Regions from separate parts of the Mesorhizobium sp. P2_D6 genome, predicted to be linked through region 3. Evidence: predicted binding sites of a transcription regulator. Region 3 holds the regulator's gene; each other region holds the start of a gene.
The links. Region 3 encodes LexA, which represses DNA repair genes until DNA is damaged. Its sites were predicted from a motif close to TGTTCNNNNTGTGTTCNG; they were not measured.
Positions count from the first base shown of each region.

Region 1 (4,778 bases), on a different contig from region 3:
TCGCCGGCTGCAACAGGTCCGACAGAAGCCGGGCCGACAGTGTCGGCGAGACATAGCTTTCGCCAGCCGCGACATTGCTGAGGATTTCGGCCAGCGCCTTCGAACCGACGCCTTTCAGCACATAGCCGCGCGCGCCGGCATTGAGCGCCTGGGCAACGTCGGCATTGGCTTCCGACACGGTCAGCATGACGATTTTCTGGCCGGGGTGCCCGGTCATGATGCTTGCCGCGGCGGCGAGCCCGCCGCCCGGCATGCTGATGTCGAGCAGCACGATGTCGGGCCGCATGGTCGCGACCAGCCTTTCGGCATCCTCGGCGCTGGCGCCTTCGCCGACCACTTCGAAACCACCGATCTCGCCGAGGCTGCGCGCTACGCCCTCGCGAAACAACGGATGGTCGTCGACAATGGCAATGCGGATGGCTTGGGTCACGATTGCTCCTCAATGGACAATGTTATCACCAGTCGTGTGCCTTGTGGGCCAGATACAGTTTCAAACTGGCCGCCGATGCTCTCGATACGCTCCCTGAGACCGGCAAGCCCAAGGCCCTCGCTTCTTGCCGGGTCGAATCCGGGACCGCCGTCGAGGACCTCGACGAACAGCTTGCCGCCTTTCATTGCCGCTTTCACCGCCTGATCCCTGCCTTTCCCGTGGCGATAGGCATTGTTCAAGCCTTCCTGGACAAAACGATAGATGCTGATCTTCTCGGAAGGGCCGGGTTCGCGCAAGCGCTTTGGCAGCGTCAGCGAAACCGAGGTTCCGGTCCGCCGTTGGTGTTCGGTGACCGCCAGCCGCAATATGTCGAGCACCGCCGCCGTCTCGATCTGCGGCAGGACGAGACCGTTGCAGATGCCGCGTATCTCGCGGATCGCTTCATCAAGCGTTTTGTGGATGTCGGCGATCTCGGCTTCGCGCAGCGCGGTGGGGGCGCCGGGATCAAGTAAGATCGGGCTGTCCATCCTGAGGGCCGCCAGCGCCACGAGCTGGGCCGGCCCGTCGTGAAGATCGGCGCCGATGCGCCTGAGATAGCGTTCGTTGAGCGCGGTGGCGCGGCGCGAGGCGTGCTGCACGCGCTGGCGCAGCGATGAATTCTGTGACAGCAGCGCCCGCAATTCGGCGATCTTGGCTTCGAGTGCCGCCCGCTGGGTTTGGATAGTGCGGCTGCCGCGAAAGACGATGCCCGACAAAAGCGCCAGTGCCGCCGCCGTGGCGCCGGCCACAACCAGCCAGCTTTGCCACAAAGCGACGTTCAGCGTCGACTCGAAGCCGTCGGCAACCTCGTAGAACTCCGAAACGGCGACGACTTCGCCCGACCAGGGTTCGCGTACCGGATTGTAGATTTCCAGCAGCGGCCCAGCTTCAGTCTTTTTCTCGTATCGGCTCTCGGCATCGTCGTCGAGGTCGTTGTACTCGGCCACGACATTGCCGCTGAAGGCGGCGACCAGGTTGGCGTTGGGCTCGAACACCTTGCCGATCAGCGTCGTATCCTTGGCGTAGAGGATCGTGCCGTCGCGCCGCCACAGCTTGAACGACGCTAGCCGCTTGCCGAGTGCACCCTGGTCGAGCGTCTCGTCGAGCGCCCGCTTGACGGTATCGTCGAGCTCGCGGCTTTTGCGCATGTCGGGCAATAGCGGCGCGATCACGCTGTCGACATAGAGCGCCGTGGTCGCGGCGGAATTGCGCATGACGCCTTGCCGAATTTGCGAGGTCACCCACAGGCCGACCACCAGCATCACCACCAGCAGCCCGATACCGCCGGCAATGAGGAACTGCAGGGCCAGCGACAGTCTGCCCCAACGCCGCAAGAACTCTCCCAGGAAAACCCCAAGTAATCGCACGTCCTGCCTTTCTCGACCCAGGCCTGTTATAGAGGCAGTGCAGCGTTTGCGACATTGCCTGTGCAACTTTTTGCGCCATTGAAAGTTTTGGCTGCCAAGGATGATGCTCCTGCCGTTCCTGCGTTGGCCGATGCATCGCCGCCACGGCAGGTCGGGCAGGTTGAGATGGCTGGCCATGCTGGCTCCATTCATCCTGTTGTTCGGCTACATCGTTTCCGGCTTCCTGGGCGTTCGGTTCGACTCGCCCTGGGCCGTGCTCAGGCACCTTGCGGCATTCCGAACTGTAGCACTGCCCGTGCCGTCGGGCTGGCCCCTGCGCATATGGGAGAACCGGGCTACTGGCCGACGCACGACGTCGACCATGACGGCATAGCTTGCGAGCCCTGGAATGGGGCAAACGCGAGCGGCGTCAAGGTGCATCGCTATTGGCGCACCGGCCGATAGTTTTCACAGCTCCTTTTCCGCCAGTTCGCGGAAGGCGTCGGGGACCGAGCGCCGGGCTTCCAGCGCCACCGCGCCATAGCCGGCCGCCTCTCTGCCAAAGCGCTGGCGGATCTTGTCGATGGCACGGTCGGCGCCAAAGCGCGCCAGGCCCTTTTTGCTGCCGGGCCGCTGCTTCTCGTCATCGAGGCCGAGCGGCAGCTCGAGCTGCAGCTCGGCACTTTCTTCCAGCTGCGACACCGAGATCGCCAGCAGCGAGATGGTCTTCTCCCGAGGGTTGGCGGCCAGCACGCCGCGCACCAGTTCCTCGGCGATTTCGGCCAGCATCCCGGTCGCCGAAATCGGCTGATCGAGCGTCACCGAGCGCGTGACCGCGTGCAGATCGGCGAAACGCACCCGCACCGTCACTGTGCGGCCGGGCCGCGATTTTGCCCTGAGCCGGCTGGCGACCCGGTCTGCCAGATGCAGAAGAACAGGTCCGAACACATGGGCCTCGGCCGGCCGCTTGCCGAGCGCCGACTGGGCGCCGGCCGAATGCGCCCGCCGGTGCGTCTCGAGTTTTCGCGGATCTCGGTTCCACGCCAGCGATGCCAGCTTCTCGCCGGCGGCGGGGCCGAGCAGTCGGCGCAACGCGCCGCTGTGGGTCTTGGCCAACTGGCCGATGGTCTCGATGCCGATCTCGGCCAGCCGCGCTTTGGTCGCCGGGCCGACGCCCCACATCAACCCGACCGGCAGGTCGTGCAGGAAGGCGAGCTCCGTTGCCGGATCGACCACCACCAGCCCGTCGGGCTTCGCCACTTGCGAGGCGATCTTGGCCAGATGCTTGGTGCGCGCCACGCCGATCGAGATCGGCAGGCCGAGCTCGGCCCGTACACGTCGCCGCACCGTGGCGGCGATCTCGGCCGGCGACCCGAACAGATGCGTGCAGCCGGCGACATCGGCAAAGGCCTCGTCGATGGAAATCCGCTCGACCAGCGGCGTGAAATCGTCGAGCACTTTTATCGCAGCGTCGCCCAGCCTCTGGTACTCGCCGAAATTTCCGCCGACAAAGATCAACTGCGGGCAAAGCTCCCGCGCGCGCCGTCCCGGCATCCCGCTGCGCACGCCAAAAACCCTGGCCTCGTAGGATGCGGCCAGCACGACACCGCCGCCGACGGCAATCGGCTTGCCCCTGAGCGACGGGTCGAGCAACTGCTCCACCGAGGCATAGAAGGCATCGAGATCCGCATGCAGGATGGTGGGTTCCATCCCGGCCGTTCCTTTGGGCGTTGCAGCATTAGCCGCGTCTGTTGCTAGGGTGGTTTTGACGAACAAATAGAGAACAAACAGGGTCCGCTGTCAAGCGCCGCGCTTACCTCCAGTGAATTCGCCGGAGATCCGGCCGTCGATTGATCTGCCTTGTCAGGGGCCGGGGGAACATTGTGTCTCGCCGCCGCGTTCATGGTCTCGTTGGGACACTGTTTCGTGGAGGCTGGTATGGGCCAGTTCGAGATGATCGACCTCGTCAGCGTCGTTGACGCCTGCACGAGCGATCGCGTTGCCGGGCACTGCGTGTCTATGGCCAAGGCGGTGGAAGAATTGCGGGTGCTGACTGGCGATTTCGTGTCGCCGGACGAGGCGGTGGCCAATGCCCTGTCTGCGGTGGCGCTGAGGCGCGGCTGCGCCGTGCTGTTCGACGAACAGCCGGGCGCCGATATCCTGCTGATGCCATAGGGCCCAATGCCGCAAGCGCCTGAAAGGCGATGCCTTCGGGGCGACAATCGACCATCACCGATGCTCCGAACGCGTGGGTGCCGGCCCTCAATCCATCCGCGTCGAAAGCGGGCTCTGCAGGTGCTCGCTCATGTCGAATCCGTATTCGACACCTGTTCGGCAAATCACCCGACGACGGTCTTGGTTGCGACCTAAGTATCGCAGCAATTAGGCCTAAGGTCTGATCAGTATAGGGCGTCAGTCGCGCAAAGGGCCGGTCCGCACGGCGGTGTTCATATTTATCTTTATATATCAATTATTTACAAGATTTTGTCCAACCTTTTGCCGGTCGATTATCGCGTACCGCAACCACATTTATCTAAAGTTTACTCCGTCGAATTAGCAAATTCTCACATGGCGCTGCTATAGCGAGTCGGCGGAGGTGGGCTATCCCCCGAGGAGGTATTATGACATCCCGAAAAACTCTTTTAGCGGCGCTTGCCGCGTTTGCGCTTCTGGCCTCTCCGGCCCTGGCTGGTGCTGGTGGCAACGGTAACGGTGGTGGCCACGGCCATGGTGGTGGCAACGGTGGCGGCAACGGCAATGGCGGCGGCAACAGCGGCAAATCCGGCAACAGCGCTTCGCATGGCAAATCGGCATCGGCTCATGCCGGCAAGAAGGCCTCGACCGACGACCAGGCTGTCGATGACGTCGAAGTCGCCGCGACGCCCAAGGAAAAGAACATCCACGCCAAGCTTGGCCGGCTGAACTCGCTGCAACGCAACATCAACGCCTATATGAACTCCAAG
Region 1 covers NZ_JBFUEG010000009.1:142,663-147,440, reverse strand. Annotated here, with positions in the region: gene AC1D1L_RS20500 (response regulator transcription factor) at 1-430, opposite strand, end outside; gene AC1D1L_RS20495 (sensor histidine kinase) at 427-1,731, opposite strand; gene AC1D1L_RS20490 (hypothetical protein) at 2,012-2,209, shown strand; gene AC1D1L_RS20485 (excalibur calcium-binding domain-containing protein) at 2,158-2,280, shown strand; gene dinB (DNA polymerase IV) at 2,284-3,525, opposite strand; gene AC1D1L_RS20475 (hypothetical protein) at 3,754-3,990, shown strand; gene AC1D1L_RS20470 (hypothetical protein) at 4,437-4,778, shown strand, end outside.
Region 1: dinB (DNA polymerase IV) is a predicted target of LexA. The motif match lies at 3,584-3,601, and genes of this name have one in related genera.

Region 2 (4,778 bases), on a different contig from region 3:
TACATGACCGAGATCAACGTGACCTCGCCGACCGGCGTGCGCGAAGTGCAACGTTTTGGCGGCGCCGACATTGCCAGCCTGTTCTGGGATGCGGTGGAAGGGAAGCGGAAATAGAGCAGTTTCACGGAACCACAGAACCGCTCTATCTCTTTGCTTTCACGCAATTCCTGCGGGAAAACCGTTTCATACCTTGCCCTAGATCACAATGAAATCGTCCGCGGTGACCCAGGTGCCCGGGTCGACGGCGGCAAACTTGACAGCCGCCGCGCCGCCTACCCCGTCCACATCGTACAAAAGGTCGCCGGTAGCATCGTTGTAGAGGATGTGGTCGCTGTCATCGATGGCTTGGTGACCTACCGCGAAGGCTGCCGCGAAAAGCGGTCCGGCCTGCAGTCCGACAAACACGGAGCTGTCCAGGCGGATCATATCATCTTGCGCATCGAAGTCTTCGATCCTGTCGCAATTCGCCAGTCCAAGCGCGTCGAACACGAAGACATTCCTGCCCTCGCCGCCGGCCAGCCGGTCGCCGCCGGCACCGCCATTGAGGATGTCATCGCCAACGCCGCCGCGCAGGTCGTCGGAGCCGGCACCGCCGTCGAGGGCATCGTCGCCCTCATCGCCACGGATGCCGTCCGTGCCCGCGCCGCCGCTTATGACGTCATTGCCGGCGCCGCCCTTCAGCCAATCCGTGCCTGCGCCGCCGATGAGGGTGTCGGCGCCGGTGCCGCCGAACAGCTGGTCGTTGCCGGCGCCGCCATCGAGCGTATCGTTGAACGAGGTGCCTATGACACGGTCGCCACCGCCCAGCGCGGTGACGAGCGCGGCACGATCATGGGCTCCGTAGTTCACTGTGTTCGCGGCGTCGGTCAGCGCGATGGATTCGGCTGGTGGGGCAACCGTGATCGTAATCGTCGCCAGATTGCTGTTGCCCTGGCCGTCCGTGGCGTAAACCGTGAAGCTGTCGGTGCCGACGAAGCCCGCCTCGGGCGTGTAGTCGAACAGATTGCCGTTCAGAAAGTCGGCATGATAGTGCAGGCTGTTGCCATAGTGACCCTGATGAAACGGATAGTGGTTGCCGTCGAAACGCGTGCTTTGCTCAAAGGTGGCGTGGTCCGGCCCATCGACGACGACAAAGCTCAGGAGATCGTAGTCGGCATCGGCCGCGCTGAATTTGATGTCGTCGAGAAATTCCCCCTGCGAAACCGACACATTCAGATTGGCGACCGTGGGCGCATGATTGACGAACGTGTCGGGCTGCAGCGTGCCGCCCTCCAGGATGATCTGGTGCTGGCCGTATTGGGTGTTTTCGCCGCCGAAATACTCGTTCGCCCCGATCCAGGTGACAGTGATGGTGTCGGGGCTGTCGGCGTTGACCGAGACGATCCGGGCCGACAGGTAGGCGGCCTGGTCGGACAGGGTGCGGAGAAGATTGCCGTCGTTGTCGAAGACTTGCGTCTCGACCGTCGTCCAGGTCTCGGTCCTGCCCTCATTGGTGAAGCTGGTGATGGTGAAGAAGCCGTCGAAGACATCGACCGAAGCCACGTCGATCCCGCCAAACGGGAAATCGGGCTTTGCCCCTATCGGCCCGATCACGTCGCCGTCGGGTTCCGTGATGCTGAAAAGCACCGCGTCTGGGCTTGGATTGGGATAGTCGGGTTCTTCCCATACGGTGAGCTGACTGCCATTGCTTAAGGTCGGCATCCTGTTTTCCTCGCTTTGGCGCCTGGACGCGCTGCGGATGTCCCCCAGTCCCAACCATACCATAGTATGCGAGTCGGATCGGTGACACCCAACCGCGCCGCGCCTTTGTGGTTAATTCTGTCTCGGGCGAAGGCAGGCGTCGGCATCGTATGGTGCCGGAAGGACGGCGACACTTGCATGTTCCTGTAATGTTCTTGCCTTGGCCTGAAATCTATGGTTGTTTTAGCTGACGTCGCTCGCGGTCTGATCAGAAAGGCCCGAGGGAGCCGGTATCCGGGGGCTTGAACAAATGGTGGCGCGGGTTCGCACGGTTGCTTTCCAAGGCATCGAGGCCGTGCCGGTCGATGTCCAGGTGATGATCGCGCCGGGCAAGGTCGGCATGCACATTGTCGGCCTGCCCGACAAGGCGGTGGCCGAGAGCCGCGAGCGGGTGCAGGCGGCACTCCATGCGTCGGGCCTGTCGATGCCGTCGAAAAAGGTCACGGTCAACCTGGCGCCCGCCGACCTGCCCAAGGAAGGCAGCCATTACGACCTGCCGATTGCGCTCGGCCTGATGGCGGCGCTTGGCGCCATCCCGGGCGATATGCTGGCCTCCTATGTCGTGCTCGGCGAATTGTCGCTCGACGGCACCATTGCCGCGGTCGCCGGCGCGCTGCCGGCGGCGATCGGCGCCAATGCCGAGGGAAAGGGCCTGATCTGCCCATTCGGCTGTGGACCGGAAGCAGCATGGGCCGGCAAGGATTTCGACATATTGGCGCCGCGCAGCCTGATTGCGATTGCCAATCATTTTCGCGGCACGCAGGTGCTGTCGCGGCCCGAGCCCGGCATCCATGTCTCGGCGCGCGACCTGCCCGACCTCTGCGACATCAAGGGCCAGGAGAGCGCCAAGCGGGCGCTGGAAGTGGCGGCCGCCGGCGGCCACAATCTGCTGATGGTCGGCCCGCCAGGCTCGGGAAAATCGATGCTGGCGCAAAGGCTGCCCTCGATCCTGCCGCCGCTGGCGCCGAAGGAGCTTCTCGAAGTCTCGATGATTGCCTCGGTGGCGGGCGAACTCGGCGAAGGCAAGCTCACCGACCGGCGGCCGTTCCGCGCTCCACACCATTCGGCTTCGATGGCGGCGATGGTCGGCGGCGGCCTCAGGGTGCGGCCGGGCGAGGTCTCGCTCGCCCATCACGGCGTGCTGTTCCTCGACGAATTCCCCGAATTCTCGCCGCAGACGCTGGATGCGCTGCGCCAGCCGCTGGAGACCGGCGACTGCATGATCGCGCGCGCCAACCACCGCGTCACCTATCCGGCGCGCATCCAGCTGGTGGCGGCGATGAACCCCTGCCGCTGCGGCATGGCCGGCGAACCCGGCTATCGCTGCCTGCGCGGCGAGCGCTGCCGCACCGACTACCAGGCGCGCATTTCAGGCCCGCTGCTCGACCGCATCGACCTCAGGATCGAAGTGCCGGCGGTCTCGGCCGCCGACCTGATCCGCCCCGACCGGGCGGAAAAGAGCGCCGCCGTAGCCCAGCGCGTGGCCCGCGCCCGCATCATCCAACGCGAGCGCTTCGAACGGCTCGGCGTCACCAGCGCGACCACCAATGCGCATTGCTCGCCCTCGATCATCGAAGACATCGCCGTGCCGGATGCAGCCGGCCTGTCGCTGCTGAGAGACGCCAGCGAAAAGCTCGGCTTTTCGGCGCGCGCCTATCACCGCGTGCTGAAAGTGGCGCGCACGCTGGCCGACCTCGACGCCAGCGAGACCGTCGGCCGCATCCACCTGGCCGAGGCGATTTCCTATCGCATGATGTCGGAGCGGGTGGCGCAGGCGGCTTAGGCGTCGCCTTAACTGAGCCGGACGATGTGCATTTCGCGTCGGGGGGCCGTGCGTGCTATGATCGCGTAGATCCGCGGGGGCGAGGGATGATCTCAGTTTCACCGGCCCGTAGCGCCGAAGACTTCGAGACCTTGGCAGGGCTCTGTCGCAAGCTTGCGCAATGGGATGTCGACGCTTCGGCCCCCCACGGCGTTTCGGAGGAGGATATCAGGATCCTCTTCCAGCCGGAAACAAGCGGCCCGGAGCTGGCGATGCAATTCGGCGTGCCTGATGCCATGGCGTTCATTGCACGATCGGAGCGCCGGCCGGCAGGCTGCCTCGCCTTTGACCAGTTCGACGACAACACAGTGGAGCTTCACAGATTCTTCGTCGACGCATCTTTCCGCGGATTAGGGATCGGTCGCGAGTTGATGGGCGCTGCATTGGCGGAGATCGAGAAAAGGCCAGCCCGCACGGTGCTGATCCACACGACCTTCTATATGAGCAACGCCGTTGCCGTGTACGAGGCGTTCGGCTTCAGGCCCTGCGCACCTTTCCGCGAAACTCCGGCGCATGTCAGGCATACCGACGTCTTCTTGTCGCGCTCGATCCAACGCGTGTGAGGTCACCGCAACCGGCGACCACATGCGGATCCCGCCTCAGATGCGGAGCGGCCAGTAACAAGCAATTACCTCCGGCCGGGCTGAATCAGACCGTGCCCTGCTTCGCCTTCAGCTCCAGCCGCCGCGCGTGCAGCACCGGCTCGGTATATCCATTCGGCTGTTCGCGGCCCTTGAACACGAGGTCGCAGGCGGCCTGGAAGGCGATGGAACTGTCGAAGTCGGCGGCCATCGGCCGGTAGAGCGGATCGCCGACATTCTGCAGGTCGACGATTGCCGCCATGCGGCGCAGCGAATCCATGACCTGAATCTGCGAGCAGACCTTGTGGTGCAGCCAGTTGGCGATGTGCTGCGAGGAGATGCGCAGCGTGGCGCGATCTTCCATCAGGCCGACATCGTTGATGTCCGGCACCTTGGAGCAGCCGACGCCCTGGTCGATCCAGCGCACGACATAGCCCAGAATACCTTGCGCATTGTTGTCGAGCTCGCGCTGGATTTCATCCGGCGTCCAGTTCGGGCGCACCGCCACCGGCACCGAAAGGATGTCATCGAGCTTGGCCTTTGGCCGGCTCTTCAGCGCCACCTGGACGGCATGAACATCGACCTTGTGGTAGTGGGTGGCGTGCAGCGTCGCCGCCGTCGGCGACGGCACCCAG
Region 2 covers NZ_JBFUEG010000007.1:38,441-43,218, reverse strand. Annotated here, with positions in the region: gene gshB (glutathione synthase) at 1-114, shown strand, start outside; gene AC1D1L_RS16430 (Ig-like domain-containing protein) at 196-1,701, opposite strand; gene AC1D1L_RS16425 (YifB family Mg chelatase-like AAA ATPase) at 1,991-3,523, shown strand; gene AC1D1L_RS16420 (GNAT family N-acetyltransferase) at 3,610-4,125, shown strand; gene AC1D1L_RS16415 (malate synthase G) at 4,211-4,778, opposite strand, start outside.
Region 2: AC1D1L_RS16425 (YifB family Mg chelatase-like AAA ATPase) is a predicted target of LexA. The motif match lies at 1,880-1,897, and genes of this name have one in related genera.

Region 3 (4,778 bases):
TGCCGTCGGTGTGCTTGGCATACAGCCAGTTGAACAGCGCCGTGCGCGCGCCACCGATATGCAGGTAGCCGGTGGGCGAGGGGGCAAAACGGGTGACCACCCTGTTGGACATGGCAATTTTGTTGGACATTGCAATTCTCGGGCAAGGCTAGAAAACGGGGGGCGTGATCGCGCGGACTTTCGCGCTTTGCGCGTTCATGTAGCATAGGGGGTCTGGGGCGCAAGGGGCAGACCCGATGGCTGGACGTGGCCGGGGCGAGGATCAAGGCGAGGGCGCTGCGACAAGCGTCAACGAACGCTCCTTGTTTGCCGATAGTCCCAACGCCGAGCCGATGCCCGTCGCGCTGCCCGAGACGCGACCTGGCCTCCGGCCTTTGTCTCCGAATGACACTGCGTCGGTGCCGGTCGCTGTGCCCGGATCCGCCATCCGTTTGCGTAGGCTGCTGCGCCGTTCGACATGGCCAGCAATCCGTCGCAGCCTTGCCGTGGCCGCCGGCACCGAACTCGACCGCGGCGTCGCCTTCCTGCTTGTGCCGGTTTTCCTGGCGGCCGGCGTCATCATTTATTTCTCGCTGGCCAGCGAGCCGGGCTTTGCCCAACCAATCGCGATTGTGCTGCTCATGGCCTGTTGCGCAGCCGTCGCGCGGTCCTGGCCGAAGACGCATCTGCTCTGCGTGGCCGCGATGCTGTGCGCGCTCGGCGTCGTCGCCGCCAAGGTCGAGACCTGGCGCGCCGGAACGCAAATGCTGGGCTCCGAGATCCAGACACGGCTGACCGGACGCGTCGTCAGCCTTGAGGAGATGGAAAACGGCCGCGTCAGGCTGACGCTCGACATTATTTCCACCGCTCACCCCAAGCTGCGCTACGCGCCGGAGCGGGTCAGGCTCTCGGCGCGTGGGATTCCGGCCGATATGACCGCCGGCTCCCTCATCGCCGGCTATGCCAGGCTGTTGCCGCCGACGGGTCCGGTGCGACCGGAGAGCTACGATTTCTCCTTCGACAGCTATTTCGCCGGTATCGGCGGCAGCGGCTTCTTTCTCGGCAATCCGAAAACCATTGCTTCGCAGGGCCCGCCGCCGCTGACCGCACGGCTCTCTTCGGCAATCGAGAATGCGCGCGAAAACATTGCCGACCATATCAGGGGCAAAATCGGCGGCGCCGAAGGCGAGATTGCCGCGGCGCTCATAGTCGGCGTGCGCGCCGGCATTCCGGACGAGGTCAACGAGGCTATGCGGCGCACTGGCATCTACCACATCATCTCCATTTCCGGCCTGCACATGGCGCTGGTCGCCGGCACCATCATGGCATTGTTGCGCGGCGCCTTCGCGCTGTTTCCCGATTTCTCCTCGCGCCGGCCTGTCAAGAAATATGCCGCCGCAGCGGCACTTGTTTCCATCGCCGCCTATCTCGTCATTTCAGGCATCGTGGTTGCCGCCGAGCGCAGCTTCATCATGCTGGCGGTCATGCTTGTCGCGGTGCTGTTTGATCGCGCAGCGCTGACCATGCGCAATCTGGCGATCTCGGCCATCGCCGTCATCCTTGTGTCGCCGCATGAGGTTGTCGGCCCGAGTTTCCAGATGTCGTTTGCGGCCACCGCCGCCCTTGTCGGCGCCTATGCCGGCTGGGCCGACTACCGTGCCGACAAGGTGAGAACGCCGCCCGCAAGGCGCTCGTTCGTCGGCTTTCTGTCGCGAAGATTCCTGCTGGCCATGGGCGGCCTCGCCATGACCTCGATCATTGCCGGAAGTGCCACCGCGCTATTCGCCATCTGGCATTTCCAGCGCGTGTCGCCACTCAGCCTGCTCGCAAATCTGGCCGTGATGCCGATTGTGTCGTTGATCGTCATGCCCTTCGCCGTGCTCAGCGCGCTGGCGATGCCGTTCGGCGCCGATGGACCGTTCCTTTATGTGATGGGCAAGGGCCTGGCGGCGATGATCGCCATCTCCGCCTGGATTTCCGAACGTTCGCCGGTCGATGCCGTCGGCCTGATCTCTATCCGCTCGGTGCTGCTGGTGGCGGTCGCCCTCGTCATCGCCACCATGGCCACCACGTGGCTGAGGCTGGCGGCCGTGCCTTTCGCGCTGGCCGGCCTGTTGACTGTGCCACAGGTGCGCACGCCCGATCTGCTTATCTCGGAAGATGCGCATCTGGTGGCATTGCCGATCGGCGGCGGCGAACTCGCGCTCAACCGGGAACGCTGGAACGAATTCACCACCGATAATTGGAAACGGGCATTGAGAGCCGAAACCATTATCCCGCCTGAGATTTTCGAGGCAACGGACACGCGGTTCGATCTAGACCCGCTCGACCTGCCGCCAGGCTCGCCCTTCTATTGCACAGGCAATCTCTGCATTGCCCGGCATCCGGCCGGAGCCATCATCGCGCTGGCAAAAGACCGCAACACAGCGCGGCCAGCCTGCGCTTTCGCGAGCCTGATCGTCATCGACGACGCCACCGCCTACAATCCGTGCCGCGACCCGCTGGTGCTGGTCGTGACCAAGAAGCAACTTGCCCGCGATGGCAGTGCCGCCGTCTTCTTCGACCCACAATCGGCCGCGACAGCGCCAATGATCCGTTTCGCCGTCGACAAGCCCTATCGTCCCTGGCACGAGCAACGCCGCTTCTCACGCGAAGCACGCGGTCTGCCGCCTTACAAGCGGCTCGAAAAGTAAGCCGGCTCAGTAGCGCCGGATCAGGCCGACCAGCTTGCCCTGCACCTTGACCCTGTCCGGCCCGAAGATGCGGGTTTCGTAGGCCGGGTTGGCGGCTTCCAGCGCGATCGAGGCGCCCTTGCGGCGGAAGCGCTTCAACGTCGCTTCCTCTTCATCGACCAGCGCCACCACGATCTCGCCGGGGCTCGCCGTATCGGCATTGCGGATGATCACCGTATCGCCGTCGAAAATGCCGGCCTCGATCATCGAGTCACCCTTGACCTCGAGCGCATAGTGTTCGCCGCCCATGATCATGTCCGGCGGCACCGAGATCGAATGCGTCTGGTGCTGGATTGCGTCGATCGGCACACCGGCGGCGATGCGGCCCATCACCGGGATCGACACCGCGGAAACGGCGTCGTCATTGCCGGCCGACATCGAACGAGACGAGGAGGCCGGCTTGATCTGGCGGCCGAGACCGCCTTGGCCCTGACCGCCTTGGCCGAGACTGCCCTGGATGATGCTTGGCGAAAACTTCTTCGCCGCATTGAGGCCGGGTGCGATCGAGTCGGGCAGCCGCAGCACCTCGAGCGCGCGCGCCCGGTTCGGCAACCGGCGAATGAAGCCACGCTCCTCAAGCGCCGTGATCAGGCGGTGAATGCCGGACTTGGACGCGAGGTCGAGCGCCTCCTTCATCTCGTCGAAAGACGGCGGGATTCCGCTCTCCTTCAGGCGTTCATGGATGAACATCAGAAGTTCATGTTGTTTACGCGTCAGCATCGCGGCCCCCACGGGTTCTGAAACCAGAATCGGAAAAAACAAACCCAGAACAAACACTATCTGTTCCAGTTGTGTTCCGCAACCTTTTAAAGTTTAATGAATGTGTTGACGTTTTGTTCAGCGTAACATCAGGACGCTGCAGGCGGCACCCGCGGCGGCGGCCGGAGCGAAGGGCTCGCGCACGATCAAGCCGTTGGCGTCGGCCAGCATTCTCAGCATCGAGGAATCCTGGATGCCGAACGGCGTCGCCACCCGTGCGCCGGTTTCTTCGCTCACCACGGCGCGCACATAGTCTTGCCTCAGATCATTGGCCGCCATCGCGGCGCCAAGCTGCGCCGGGCGGATGTCCTGCCGGTACGTGCGGCCGCCGAGCTGCGCCAAAAGCGGCTTCAAGAACAGCTGCGAACAGACCAGGCTCGCCACGGGATTGCCGGGCAGGCCGATGCACCTGATGTCGCCGAGACGCCCGAACATCAGCGGCTTGCCCGGGCGCATGGCGAGCTTCCAGAAATCGAGCTTCATGCCTTCGCCGGTCAGCACGTCGTGCACGAGGTCGTGGTCGCCAACCGAGGCGCCGCCGAGCGTGACGATGACGTCGGCCTTTGCCGCGACCGCCTTGCGCACCAGCGCCGCTATGTCGGCCTTGCGATCTGCCGCGATGCCGAGATCAAGCGCTTCGGCGCCGACAGACTGCGCGGCGGCCGCGACGCCGTAAGCGTTGGAGGAGATGATCTGATCCGGACCGGGGTCACGCCCCGGCGGCAGCAACTCGTCGCCGGTGGCGATGATGGCGACCAGCGGCCGGCGCACGACGTTGAGCAGTGGATGATTGGCCGACGCCGCAAGCGACAATGCGGCCGGATCGAGCACGCGACCTTGTTGCAGGAGCAGGTCGCCTTGCGAGAAATCCAATCCACGACGGCGGATATTACAGTCTTTTGCGGTCGGCTCGGTGACCTCGATATGGCCATTGCCAAGGTCGCGGACATTCTCCTGGATGACGATCGTGTCGGCACCTTCGGGCAGCGGCGCGCCGGTAAAAATGCGGACAGCCTCCGCCCTGCCGACTGAGCCGGCAAAGCCGCGGCCGGCCGGCGCCATGCCGATCACCGAAAGCCGCGTCGGGGCGGATGCCACATCCTGCGCCCGCGCGGCATAGCCGTCCATGGCTGAGGCGTTGAAGGGCGGCTGGGTGCGTAGCGCCACGACAGGCTCCGCCAGCACCCGGCCGGCCGCATCGGCCAGCGCGATGCTTTCACCCGGTAGCGCCGCAGCGCCGTCGAGGAGGCGTTGAAGCGCCTCGGCGACCGGAACCAGCGCCATTTACGAACCCGCCTTGTAGTCGCC
Region 3 covers NZ_JBFUEG010000003.1:129,343-134,120, reverse strand. Annotated here, with positions in the region: gene gltX (glutamate--tRNA ligase) at 1-112, opposite strand, end outside; gene AC1D1L_RS06990 (ComEC/Rec2 family competence protein) at 237-2,672, shown strand; gene lexA (transcriptional repressor LexA) at 2,679-3,431, opposite strand; gene AC1D1L_RS06980 (molybdopterin molybdotransferase MoeA) at 3,549-4,754, opposite strand; gene moaC (cyclic pyranopterin monophosphate synthase MoaC) at 4,755-4,778, opposite strand, start outside.